DNA from 3 places in the Sinorhizobium sp. 22678 genome. Region 2 is predicted to be linked to each of the others. Evidence: riboswitches for the same ligand, from Rfam matches in the RefSeq annotation. Region 2 holds a riboswitch; each other region holds the start of a gene.

Region 1 (4,307 bases), on a different contig from region 2:
CGTGCCGGACAATCCGGCCTCAGTTCCGGCTCATGGCGGCCAGCCATTCGTCGACCCAGGCCTTGCGGTTGGCGGCGACCTCCTCGGAGGGAATGAGGAGCGTCTTTTGCGGGTCGACGAGCTTGCTGAAGGCTTCCGGCAGTGGCTCCTTGGTTGCGGTCACCGGCATCATCCAGTTGGTCGTCGGGATGATCGACTGGAATTCCGGACCGATCATGAAGGTCAGGAAGTTTCGGGCGAGTTCCGGGTCCTTCGCGTTCTTCGTCAATGCGGCGACTTCGATCTGGATATAGTGGCCTTCGGCGAAGGGGGCCGCCTGGTAGCGCTCGGTGTTTTCCGCCACCATGTGATAGGCGGGCGAGGTGGTGTAGGAGAGAACCATCGGGGCCTCGCCCTTCGTGAAGAGACCATAGGCTTCCGACCAGCCCGGCGTGACCGTCAGCACGCGGTCCTTGAGCTTCGCCCAAGCCTGGCCGGCCTGGTCGCCATAGACCGACTTCACCCACAGCAGGAGGCCGAGGCCGGGGGTTGAGGTCCGGGGGTCCTCGATGACGATCTTCTGCGACGGATCGCCCTCGACCAGTTCCTTGAGGCTCTTCGGTGGATCGTTCAGCGTCTCGGTGTCGTAGACGACGGCGAAATGGCCGTAGTCATACGGTATGAAGGTGTCGTCGGAGAAGCCGCCCGGGACCTTGACGGAAGCGGTATCGGCGCCGTGTTGCGCGAAGAAGCCGGTCGCCTTCGCCTCCGCCACCAGATTGGTGTCGAGACCGAGTACGATGTCGGCCTTGGATGCCTGACCTTCGAGCTTCAGCCGCGTCAGGAGTTCAACCCCGTCGGCAACCCCTACATAGTCGACCTTGCAGTCGCAGGTCTTCTCGAACGCTTCCGCCACCTTGGCGCCCGGCCCCCATTCGGTGATGAAGCTCTCATAGGTATAGACCGTCAGGGTTTTTTCCGCGGCCGCCGCGCTCACGGAAAATACCGCGATCGAAGCTGCGGCGATCGCAAGCCGGCCAAGGATTTTTCGATGGAGTGAACTGGACATTCTGGCACCTCTCCCTTTGTTGTTGCTGCAATGGGAAAAGCGCGTATCGGTCCGATCGCTTCTAATCCCTCCGCCGGTATGAGCCGGATCAGGTTCCGCGGGTTGGCTCGAAGCCTCTCAGCCACGGTCGCAAAAGCCGACCAGGGCACCCCGTTAGAGCAGCAAGAGATTTAGCTTCCGGCGACGGCTTAGGCAAGCTGAGTTTCAGCAGGGACGTTTGCCGTCCGCGTCAGCCGCGCTATTAAAAGTCAAACAATTACCGGCGTCGTTTGTTCGCCGAAAGCGGAGACAATTTCATGCCAGACATGCTCGTCCGCCTCTATGCCTTGCCCGAGGGCCGCCCATCGCGTCTCGACCCCGACATCCGCATCCGCCGGGCGCTTGCGGCCGAGCGGCGGGCCGTCATTCCCTGGATCGAGGAGCGCTTCGGGGCCGGGTGGGTCGGCGAGGCCGAAACCGCCTTCTCCTCGACGCCGCCGCGCATCCATATCGCTCACCATCGGGATCGGATCGTGGGCTTCGCCTGCCATGACGTAACCGCGCTCGGCTTCTTCGGTCCGACCGGAGTCGACGCGACCATGCGCGGCAAGGGCATCGGCGAGGCCCTGCTCGTCGAAAGCCTGCTATCCATGCGCGCCGCCGGCTATGCCTATGCGATCATCGGCGGCGTCGGCCCTGCCGAATTCTATGCTCGCGCGGTGGGTGCGGTGGAGATCGCCGGGTCGACGCCCGGCATCTACAACGGCATGCTCTTTCCCGGGGATCCGGCGTCCGGAACCTGATCCGCGCAGCATGCGTTCGCAAAACAGCAGCCGGAGCCCTTTTCCTTCGCCGCTGCTTTGCGCTATGGGCTTCTGCCATGACCCGATCACCCTTCACCATCCTGCTCGGCGGCGCGCTGACGCCGACAGACCGGCTTGCTCGACAGCTCGAAGGCAGCCGCTTCGTCGCCGCCGACGGCGGCATGCGCCATGCAAGGACGCTGGGAATCGTTCCCGATCTCTGGGTCGGCGATTTCGATTCCACCGATGAGGCGCTTCTGGCGGAGTTTGCCGGCGTCCCGCGTGAACGCCATCCAGCAGCCAAGAACGCGACCGACGGGGAAATCGCCATCGAGGCAGCCCTCGAGCGTGGCGCGACCTCGCTCGTCTTCGCGGGCGGACTCGGCGGCGCGCGCAGCGATCACGCTTTCCTGCATCTCCTCGGCACCGTCGCGCTTGCCCAGAGCGGCGTTGCGGTGATGATGACCTCCGGCGAGGAGGAGGCCTATCCGCTGCTGCCCGGCTCGCAGGAGATCGAGCTGCCGAAAGGCAGCCTCTTCTCGATCCTCGGCTTTGCCGACCTTGACGGTCTTTCGATCGAGAACGTGCGCTATCCGCTGAAGGATTTTCATTTGCCCTTCGGCTCGTCGCGCACCATTTCGAATATCGCGGATGGCACGGTCCGCTTGACCCTGAAATCCGGCCGGGCCGTCGTTCTCGCCCGCCCCTATGATCTTTCCGGAGCCTGATGCCTTGGCGCCTCCCATTCTGAAGCTTGACGACATTCTACTGACCTTCGGCGGCACGCCGCTGCTTGCGGGTGCGGGCCTGCAGGTCGAGGCCGGCGATCGCATCTGCCTCGTCGGCCGCAATGGTTCCGGCAAATCGACGCTGATGAAGATCGCCGCCGGGCTTGCAGAACCCCAGTCGGGCGAGATCTTCAGGCATCCATCGGTGACGATCCGCTACCTGCACCAGGCGCCCGATTTCGACGGCTTCGATACGGTTCAGGCCTATGCCGAAGCCGGCCTCGGGCCAGGCGACGATCCCTACCGGGTCGCCTACCTGCTGCAGCATCTGGGGCTGACCGGGGAGGAAGAGCCGACGCGCCTTTCCGGCGGCGAGGCGCGTCGTGCCGCCCTTGCCCGTGTGCTTGCGCCGGAACCCGACATTCTGCTTCTCGACGAGCCGACGAACCATCTCGATCTGCCGACGATCGAGTGGCTGGAAGACGAGCTCGTCCGCAGCCGTTCGGCGCTGGTGCTGATCTCGCACGACCGGCGCTTCCTCGAAAAGGTGTCGACGGCGACCGTCTGGCTGGACCGCGGCCAATCGCGCCGCCTCGATCGCGGCTTCGCGCATTTCGAGGCCTGGCGCGACGAGGTGCTGGAGGCGGAAGAGCTCGAGCAGCACAAGCTCGGTAAGGCGATCGAGCGCGAAGAGCACTGGCTGCGCTACGGCGTGACCGCCAGGCGCAAGCGCAACATGCGTCGGCTCGGAGAGCTGCAGGACATGCGGGCCCGCCATCGCGGGCACAAGGGGCCGCAGGGTACGGTCCAGGCCACCGTTGCCGACGCCAGGGAATCGGGCAAGCTCGTCATCGAGGCGGAAAAGATCACCAAGGCCTATGGCGATCGCCCGATCGTCGCGCCGTTCTCGATCCGTGTCCACCGCGGCGACCGCATCGGCCTCGTCGGGCCGAACGGCGCCGGCAAGACGACGCTGCTGAAGCTCCTGACCGGTCAGCTCGCGCCGGACACGGGCAGCGTCAAGCTGGGCACCAATTTGGAGATCGCCACGCTCGACCAGAAACGCGAGGAACTGAACCTCGACGAGACGCTGGCGCATTATCTGACCGACGGGCGCGGCGAGACCCTCCTCGTCAATGGCGAGCAACGCCATGTCACCGGCTACATGAAGGAATTCCTCTTCCAGCCGGAGCAGGCGCGAACGCCCATCCGCGATCTGTCGGGCGGCGAACGCGCGCGTCTCATGCTCGCCCGCATCCTGGCACGCCCGACCAACCTCCTGATCCTCGACGAACCGACCAACGATCTCGATATAGAGACGCTGGATCTGCTGCAGGAGATCGTTGCCGGATTTTCCGGAACGGTGATCCTGGTCAGCCACGACCGCGATTTCCTCGACCGTACCGTGACCTCGACCATCGCGCCGGCCAACCCGGAGGCGCCCGATGGTCGCTGGATCGAATATGCCGGCGGCTATTCCGACATGATGGCGCAGCGCCGCGGCGCAGTCGAGGAAAGGCGCCGGAGCGAAAAAGCCGAAAAGGCCAGATCGAGCGGCGCCCCACCCTTGCCGAGCGAACCTCAGAAGGCGAAGGCCAAGCTCTCCTTCAAGCAGAAATTCGCACTCGAGAACCTGCCGAAGGAGATTGCCAGATCGGAGGCGGAGATCGCGAAGCGAGAAGAGAGGATGGCGGATCCCGACCTATTCTCGCGCGACCCGAACAGCTTTGCCAAGCTCGCCGCCGAGCT
Region 2 (4,307 bases):
GGAAAGAACAGCGCCTGCCGGAAACGGCCGGCGAGAGCCGGCTCCAGCGCTGCGATCTCCTCTGCATCGAGCGAGCGGAAGCCGGAGGTGCGGGAGGCGAAACGCTTGAGTTCGGCTCCGTCACGGGGTTGCGCGACGACGAGCGTGCCGTTGCGATGCACGGAACCGGCAGGGAGCGCGGCTTCCCACCAGTCGGCGGCGCCGATCCCCAGCCTCAGGACGGTTTCCTCGGCACTTTCGCGCTCGCACCAGGGAGCGAGCATGCCGCCCGCATACCAGGAAGCGGCCCCGGTAAAGCCGGCGGCATTTTCCATGATCGTCACTGCGGCGCCGCGCCCGAGAAGTTCATGGGCGGCGGTGAGGCCGGCGACGCCGGCCCCTCTGATCAGCACGCGCATTTCATTCTCCAGCGGGCGCGGCATTGCTTTCATCGACCGGCATATAGAGGTCGCCGCCGTCGCGATATCTGGCGGCCATCGCCTCGAGGCCCTCCTTCTGCGCCTCGGCGCGGATATCGTGGGAAATCCGCATCGAACAGAATTTCGGTCCGCACATGGAGCAGAAATGCGCGACCTTGTGCGCCTCCTTGGGCAGGGTCTCGTCGTGGAAATTGCGCGCGGTCTCGGGGTCGAGCGAGAGGTTGAACTGATCCTCCCAGCGGAACTCGAAGCGGGCGCGCGACAGCGCGTCGTCGCGAGTTCGGGCGGCCGGGTGTCCTTTGGCGAGATCGGCGGCATGGGCGGCGATCTTGTAGGTGATCACGCCGGTCTTGACGTCGTTGCGGTCGGGCAGGCCCAGATGTTCCTTCGGCGTCACGTAGCAAAGCATGGCGGTGCCGAACCAGCCGATCATCGCCGCGCCAATGCCTGACGTGATGTGGTCGTAGCCGGGCGCGATATCGGTGGTGAGCGGCCCGAGCGTATAGAAGGGCGCTTCTCCGCAGACGGCGAGCTGCTTGTCCATGTTCTCCTTGATCTTGTGCATCGGCACATGGCCCGGCCCTTCGATCATCACCTGGCAATCCTTGGCCCAGGCGATCTTCGTCAGTTCGCCGAGCGTTTCGAGCTCCGCGAACTGGGCCCGGTCGTTTGCGTCGGCGATGGAGCCGGGACGCAGGCCGTCGCCGAGCGAGAAGGAAACGTCATAGGCGCGGCAGATGTCGCAGATCTCCTCGAAATGCTCGTAGAGGAAGCTCTCGCGGTGGTGATGCAGGCACCACTTCGCCATGATCGAGCCGCCGCGCGAAACGATGCCCGTGACGCGATCCACGGTGAGCGGGATATAGTGAAGCCTGACCCCGGCATGGATGGTGAAATAGTCGACGCCCTGTTCCGCCTGCTCGATCAGCGTGTCGCGGAAGACCTCCCAGGAAAGATCCTCGGCGATGCCGTTTACCTTTTCCAGCGCCTGGTAGAGCGGCACGGTGCCGATCGGTACCGGCGAATTGCGGATGATCCATTCGCGGATGTTGTGAATGTTGCGGCCGGTGGAAAGGTCCATGACCGTGTCGGCGCCCCAGCGGGTCGCCCAGACCATCTTCTCGACCTCCTCGGCCATCGATGAGGTGACGGCGGAATTGCCGATATTGGCGTTGATCTTCACCAGGAAGTTGCGGCCGATGATCATCGGCTCGGCTTCCGGGTGGTTGATATTGGCCGGAATGATGGCGCGGCCGCTCGCCACTTCCTGTCGCACGAATTCCGGCGTCACGAAATCGGGGACCGAGGCACCGAAGCTTTCGCCGTCTCGGGCAAGCGCCTCCTTCGCGGCCTTCCGGCCGAGATTTTCGCGGATGGCGATGAACTCCATCTCCGGCGTGACGATGCCGGCGCGGGCATAGGCGAGCTGGGTTACCGCTTTTCCCGGCTTCGCCTTGAGCGGCTGGTGACGAATCGGGAATTCCGGCGTCAGCCTTTCGCCGGTCGCAAAGCCGTTATCTTCGGCCTTCACCGCACGGCCGTCGTAGCTTTCGACATCGCCGCGCTTCAGAACCCAGTCGCTGCGAAGGCGCGGCAGGCCCGCGTCGATGCGGATATCGGCGTTTTCGACCGTGTAGGGGCCGGAGGAATCGTAAACAGTCACCGGCGGCTCGCCGGAGGTCGGATGCAGCGCGATCTCGCGCATCGGCACGCGGATCTCCGGGTGGATCTCGCCCGGCTTGTAAACCTTGCGGGATGCCGGGAGCGGTCCTTGCGTGACCGAGGGCGCAGCGGCGAGAGGCTTGATTAGATTCATCTTGAGGCTCCAATGTTTTCGCGTTGGAGACCCAGTTCTGAAGCCGGAAGGATGAAAAGACGTATCGCCGATGAATTGCCGATAAACGGAATCCTGGCTGCTGCACGTCTGCACCGTCCCTACGCCAGTATGAACTGGATCAGGTTCAACGGGTCACTGCGCGCGCTAGCAGTATCTCAGCCCCTTGCCGGGACCCCCCTGGTGAATGGCGCAATTAGGGACGGTTATCGCCGCGGCGTCAAGATGGTTTTTGCACCGGCTAAATCCCGTGCGCAGGGCTCGCGCCATGCTTGCAAATGCAAAGTTCTAAATCTACTTACCGTCCGAGTCGAAGCGCCATGATGCGCATAGCGAAAAGGGGTGAAGGTCTTGGGGCAGGCGGAGACGGGGACCAGGAAAAGGGGACGCAAGGCGCTTTGGGCGGCTGTTGCGGTCATCGCAATCGCAGCCGCAGGCGCGACCGGTTACAAGATTGCTGTCGAAAAGAGCGTGAGCAGGCTGATCGCCGAACGGGGCGGCAGAGTGGGCACGGTCGAAGCGGACTTCTTCGGGCGCATTCACCTGCGCGACCTGACGCTGCCGCTGAAGGAAGGATCCGAAATTCGCGTCGCCGCGATCGACGGGCGGCCCAGGATCCTGTTCCTGGACGGCATGCTCGAGGTCAGCGGCGTGGACCTCGATATGCGCCCGGGCAAGATCGCCGTGCCGAAGGTGATCGTCGAGCAGGCGGAGTTCGGTCGCGACACGCTGGCGCAAATGTTCGGCGCGGGAAGCGATCTTTCGCTGCCGAAACAGCTGGCGCTTTTTACGGCAAAGAGCGCCACCGCCCCTGAGGTGATCATCACGCAGACGGTTGCCGGTAGCGAGCAGAAGCTGGTCTACAAGAACGTGGTCTCGGAAGGTATCGTGGATGGCCGCATCGCGCGCTATTCGGCGAGTGGTGCGAGCTTCGAAGCCGGCATAGGCGCCTCCGATGGAGAGGGCGGCGAGGAGAGGCGGCTGACGGGCTCCCTCGGAGCCATGACGGGGCAGGACGTCGATGCCGCCTATCTGGCCCGCATCTATACTGAAAAAGCCGGGCCGGGCGACGGGCAGGCAAGGCCTGTCTATGGGCCATTCTCGATCAAGGATATCGCCTTTTCGGATGGCGAGGCGAGCTTCGGCTATGACGAGGTTCGCAGCAGCGGCGTAAGCATGCGGATGCTGGACGAGCCGCTTGGCGAGACTCTGGAGAAGCTCAACTCGGTCTCGTCGCCCGAGGATCTGCCCGTGGCGGAGCGTCAAGACTATTTCGCCCGGATTCTGTCGGTCGCCGATTTGACGAGGAAGGCCGACATGGAAATGCTGGGTCTGAAGATCGACGCGCCGGACAAGGATGGTGAAGAGGGCGAGAGGATCAAGCTGGCGATGGATCGCCTCGCGCTCCGGCTGGATGGCCGGAAGCTCGACGCGTCTGTGAATGGCTTCTCGATGGCGGAGGGCGCTGACTACGTCAAAGTCTCCGAAGCAAGCATTTCGGGCTTTTCCTGGGATCCCAGCGTCGAAGCGCTGAAGAAGTTCGTCGCTCTGCAGGATGGGCAGCATGAGAGCTTCCCTTTCACGACGCTGCTGCCGGAGTTCGGAACGTTCCGCGTGGCGGGAATCGATGCGGATCTGCCTGACTCGGGCACCGGCGTGGAAGACTGGGACGAATACAACGACACTCCGGATGCTGGAGAGGGCGCTCGGCCGCAACGCATCCGCTTCACGATGAAGGGATACGAGCTGGCGCTCGCAAAACCGCGAAACGGCATTCCGACTGACGTCCGCGCCGGATACCAGGACTTCGCCCTTCAAATCCCGGAGCATACGCAGGACGAGACTCTCGCCAAACTTCGCAAGCTGGGCTTCAACGAGTTGGTCCTCTCCTCCAACCTCGAAGCCGCCTGGGACGAAGCGACCGAGACTCTGGTCATCAAGGATATCTCCACGAGCGGAAAGGATATTGGCCGCTTTTCCCTCTCCGGCCTTCTGGGAGGCGTGAGCGGCGACTTCTTTTCGGGCGACGCGGCTAAGGCGCAGGCGGCGTTGTT
Region 3 (4,307 bases), on a different contig from region 2:
CTTCTCGACGAAAACCTGTCCAAATACGCCGAGGAGGAACCTACCCCGGTAAACAGCCAGATGCTCGACACGCAGATTGCGAGTGCGGTCGAGATCCTGAAATCCGGCGAACTCGCATTGCGCGTCGTCGACAAGCTCAAACTCGACGAAAACGATACGATACTCAATCCGCCGCAGTCGCCCGTTGCCGTCGTCAAGGACTGGTTGAAATCGGCAACCGGGCTTTTTTCCGGCGGTCCCGACGTTACGGAAGAACAGGCGCGCAACGGACGGCGGCAGAAGGCAGCCGCGATCATACAGCAATCGCTCGCGGTCGAACGTGTTTCGCGCAGCTCGGTCGTGGCCGTTGCCTTTCGCTCAAGCGACCCCTTGCTTGCGGCGACCATCGCGCGCGGTTACGCAAGTGCCTATCTGACAGATCAGTTGAACGCCAATTTCGAGGCGACCGAGCGCGCTTCCGTCTGGCTGCAGGAACGGCTTACGGATCTTCAGCAGCGCTCGCAGGCCGCCGCGCTCGAAGTCGCGCATTTCAGGGCCGAGAACGGTCTGACGGCTGCACGGGGCGAGCTGATGTCCGAGCAGCAGATGGCCGATCTCAACAGCCAGCTCATCGTCGCCCAGGCCGATACGGCAAGTGCGTCGGCCCGTTACAACCAGTACAAGTCGATCGTCGACCAGGGACCGGAGAACGCGGTCAAGAACGCCACCATTTCCTCAAAGGAGGGTGACAATTCGGTGATCCGTGACCTTAGGACCCGCTATCTCACCGTCGGCAAGCGCGAGCGGGAAGTCTCGGACAATTTCGGCGCCGACCACCCGCAGGCGGTATCGCTCCGCGCCGAGCAGGAGGATGTCGCGCGGCAGATATACCAGGAACTGCAGCAACTCACTGCAAGCTACAAGAACGAATACGAGGTCGCGCAGTCGCGCGAGGCATCGCTCAGGAAGAGCATCCAGGGCATTGCCGGCAAGACCTCCGACGCCAGCGAGCAACTCGTTCAATTAAGGGAGCTCGAACAGAAGGCAGCGGCTCTGAAGACGCTCTACGAATCCTATCTCGGCCGCTACGAACAGGCGACGCAGCAGCAATCCTTCCCGATCGCCAAGGCGCGCGTCATCTCCGAGGCCGGCGTGCCCGTGTCGCCGTCGAGCCCCAAGAAAACCATGACTCTCGCGCTCTCCGCCGTGCTCGGCATGATGGTCGGCGGGGCTTACGCGGCCTTCCTCGAATTCCGCGAACGGACTTTCCGCCTGGAAGGCGACATCCGCTCGATCCTCGGCCATCGCTCGCTCGGCTACGTTCCGCTGCTCGGAACGCGTATGAAGAAGAAGGCACAACTGGTCCATGCGCATTTCGGCTCGGTGAAAAGACACGACGAAGCTGTCGACGACACGATGCCGTTCCAACGACTTTCGCGCATCGTCGTCGATGCGCCGCGTTCGACCTTCGCGGAGACCTTCCGCAACGCCAAGCTCGCCTGCGACCAGATGCTCGCCGGCAGCGAAAGCCGCGTGATCGCCATTGCATCGGCCCTTCCGGACGAGGGAAAGTCGATCATTGCCGCGAACTTCGCCGCGCTTCTGGCGGCGAGCGGCAAGCGGACCCTGCTCATCGATGCCGACATACGCAAGCCGGGACTGACTCAGATGATCACGCCCGCCCCGCGCACCGGGCTCGTCGAAACGCTGACCGGAGAAGCCACCTGGCCCGCCGGAATCAAGGTGGACCAGCGCACCAAGCTCGCAATTCTTCCGGCCGGCGGCGCATCGCATCAGCGGCATCAGAGCAATGAGCTGCTCGCCTCCCCGGCCATGGCGAACCTCATCGAGAACGCCCGCAACGCCTTCGACTACGTCGTCGTCGATCTTGCCGCACTCGCCCCCGTCGTCGACGCTAAGGCTTTCGCGCCGCTTGCCGACGGTATTCTCTTCGTGGTCGAGTGGGGAAGGACGCCTTCGCGGCTCGTACGCGATCTGCTCAATTCGGAACCATTGATCAACTCGAAGGTGCTGGGCGTCATCCTCAACAAGACGGACATGAACGAACTCGGCAAATACAGCGACTTCGACGGGGCGGAGAAATACCGCCACCGCTACGGCAAATATTACGTCGAGAATACGATTACGGAAAACAACGCCGCATGAGGCGACCGCGGCCGCGCCACCTGTGCGCGGCCTTTTCGCCCTTCGCCGTCAGACCTTGCGGCGATCGACGATCCAAGCGGCTGCCATTAGCGCGATGACCGCCGCTAGGGCAACGAGTGCCAGCGCATAGAAAAGCGAATATTCGACCAGCGACGGCAGCATCGAAAGACAACGCCGCACCCTGCCAGGCGACCGCCGCCAATCCGGCAGGTCGTCACGGTTGAAAGCCTCCAGCCGGCGGGTAAGAAAATGCATATCGCGAGAACCGATCGCCAATCGAAGCCATGGACGCGGTCATGCTGCTGAACAACAGTGGCGATAGCGAGGCACTTCAGCTCCCCGAACCGTCACCCGGCAGTCAATCTTCCCACCACCGGTGGAAATGATGGACCGGGCCGCGCCCCTGGCCTATCTCCAGGCGGTCGGCGGCGGAGATTGCGGCATGCAGATAGGACTTGGCGGCACTCACCGCTTCGACCAGCGGCAAGCCTTTCGCAAGGCCGGCGGCAATGGCTGCCGACAGGGTGCAGCCGGTGCCGTGGTCGTTGCGCGTCTCGATCCGCGCGGCGGGAAGGCGGACAAGAGTGTCGCCGTCGAAGAAGAGGTCTGTGGCCTCCCGGCCCTTCAAGTGCCCGCCCTTGACCAGAACCGCATATGCGCCGGTCCGCATGATCGCTTCCGCCTGGCGCGCCATCTCCGCCTCGTCCTCGGCGATTGCGCGCCCGGTCATCAGCGCGGCCTCGGCAAGATTGGGCGTGGCGACGAGCGCCAGCGGCAACAGCTCTTCGATGAGCGCCGTAACGGCATCCGGCCGAAGCAACGCGTCGCCGGAGGTCGCAACCATGACCGGATCCACGACGGCCCGTTTTCCGGACCGGCGCAATCCATCGGCAATGGCGGCGATCGTTTCCCGACGCGAGACCATGCCGATCTTGACGGCCTTCACGTCGAGATCGGAGAAGACGGCGTCCATCTGCGCCGACACGATTTCAGCGGAGACATCCTCGACGGCCGTCACGCCCCTGGTGTTCTGGGCCGTGATCGCAGTGATGACGCTGGCGCCGTAAACGCCGAGCGCCGAAAACGTCTTGAGGTCCGCCTGAATACCGGCGCCGCCGCCCGAGTCCGAGCCGGCGATGGTGAGAGCAATCGCCGTCATGCCCAGGCCTCCTTCGCACGAGGGCAGATGATGCTTGCGAGCGGTACGGCAGTGGACGTCATCGATCGATCTCCAGACGGAACATCACGGAGATCCAGGAAAGGCGATGAAAAGGCGAACTTGCCGCTGGCGGCCTTCTTTCCGTTCCTACGCCGGCATGACCCGGATCAGGTTCAAGGGTCCGGCTCAACGCCATCTCAGCACCGTCTGGTGCTCCCCTCGGAATGCGCTATCTATGCGGTTGTGGCAAAGCGATGTCAACGCGCCCGCGCAAAGGCTTGTAAGACCCGGCTTTTAGGCCGGCCGGCAAAAATATACCCGCAGCCCGGCCACCTATGATGCGGTCATTCCTTCTGCCGCCGTCAATCGCTCGTTTCCTCCTCGAAAACGGCGGCGATTGCGTTATTCTTAGCAAAATTTCGTCGTACAGGAGGGAACACGCCATGAGTTTGCGCATCAACGATACCGCCCCTGATTTCACCGCCGAGACAACGCAGGGCACGATCAATTTCCATGAATGGATCGGCGACGGCTGGGCTGTCCTTTTCTCCCATCCGAAGAACTTTACTCCCGTCTGCACCACGGAACTCGGCGCCATGGCCGGCATCGAGCCGGAGTTCCGCAAGCGCGGCGTCAAGATCATCGGCATTTCGGTCGACCCGGTCGAAAGTCACACCAAGTGGAAGAACGACATCAAGGTCGCGACCGGCTTCGAGGTCGACTACCCGCTGATCGGCGACCGCGATCTGAAGGTGGCAAAGCTTTACGACATGCTGCCGGCCGGCGCCGGAGAGACGTCCGAGGGCCGGACGCCTGCGGATAACGCCACCGTGCGTTCGGTCTACGTCATCGGCCCCGACAAGAAGATCAAGCTGATCCTCACCTATCCGATGACCACCGGCCGCAACTTCAACGAGATCCTGCGCGCCATCGACTCGATCCAGCTCACCGCCAAGCATCAGGTGGCAACACCCGCGAACTGGCAGCAGGGCGAGGACGTCAT

The links. A riboswitch is a leader RNA that binds a small molecule or an ion and turns the genes downstream of it on or off. The one in region 2 is predicted to bind thiamine pyrophosphate.
Region 1: linked by a shared signal. The riboswitch ahead of thiB (thiamine ABC transporter substrate binding subunit) and the one ahead of thiC (phosphomethylpyrimidine synthase ThiC) in region 2 are both predicted to bind thiamine pyrophosphate.
Region 3: linked by a shared signal. The riboswitch ahead of thiD (bifunctional hydroxymethylpyrimidine kinase/phosphomethylpyrimidine kinase) and the one ahead of thiC (phosphomethylpyrimidine synthase ThiC) in region 2 are both predicted to bind thiamine pyrophosphate.

The regions. Positions count from the first base shown of each region.
Region 1 is NZ_JBQEMS010000009.1:72,881-77,187, reverse strand. It holds gene thiP (thiamine/thiamine pyrophosphate ABC transporter permease ThiP) at 1-12, opposite strand, end outside; gene thiB (thiamine ABC transporter substrate binding subunit) at 20-1,048, opposite strand; TPP riboswitch at 1,097-1,211, opposite strand; gene ACTJKL_RS15375 (GNAT family N-acetyltransferase) at 1,345-1,830, shown strand; gene ACTJKL_RS15370 (thiamine diphosphokinase) at 1,908-2,558, shown strand; gene ACTJKL_RS15365 (ABC-F family ATP-binding cassette domain-containing protein) at 2,563-4,307, shown strand, end outside.
Region 2 is NZ_JBQEMS010000003.1:183,709-188,015, reverse strand. It holds gene thiO (glycine oxidase ThiO) at 1-398, opposite strand, end outside; gene thiC (phosphomethylpyrimidine synthase ThiC) at 400-2,235, opposite strand; TPP riboswitch at 2,334-2,445, opposite strand; gene ACTJKL_RS06425 (aq_1923 C-terminal domain) at 2,605-4,307, shown strand, end outside.
Region 3 is NZ_JBQEMS010000006.1:83,041-87,347, forward strand. It holds gene exoP (succinoglycan biosynthesis transport protein ExoP) at 1-2,145, shown strand, start outside; gene ACTJKL_RS11165 (hypothetical protein) at 2,194-2,400, opposite strand; gene thiD (bifunctional hydroxymethylpyrimidine kinase/phosphomethylpyrimidine kinase) at 2,504-3,304, opposite strand; TPP riboswitch at 3,432-3,534, opposite strand; gene ACTJKL_RS11175 (peroxiredoxin) at 3,748-4,307, shown strand, end outside.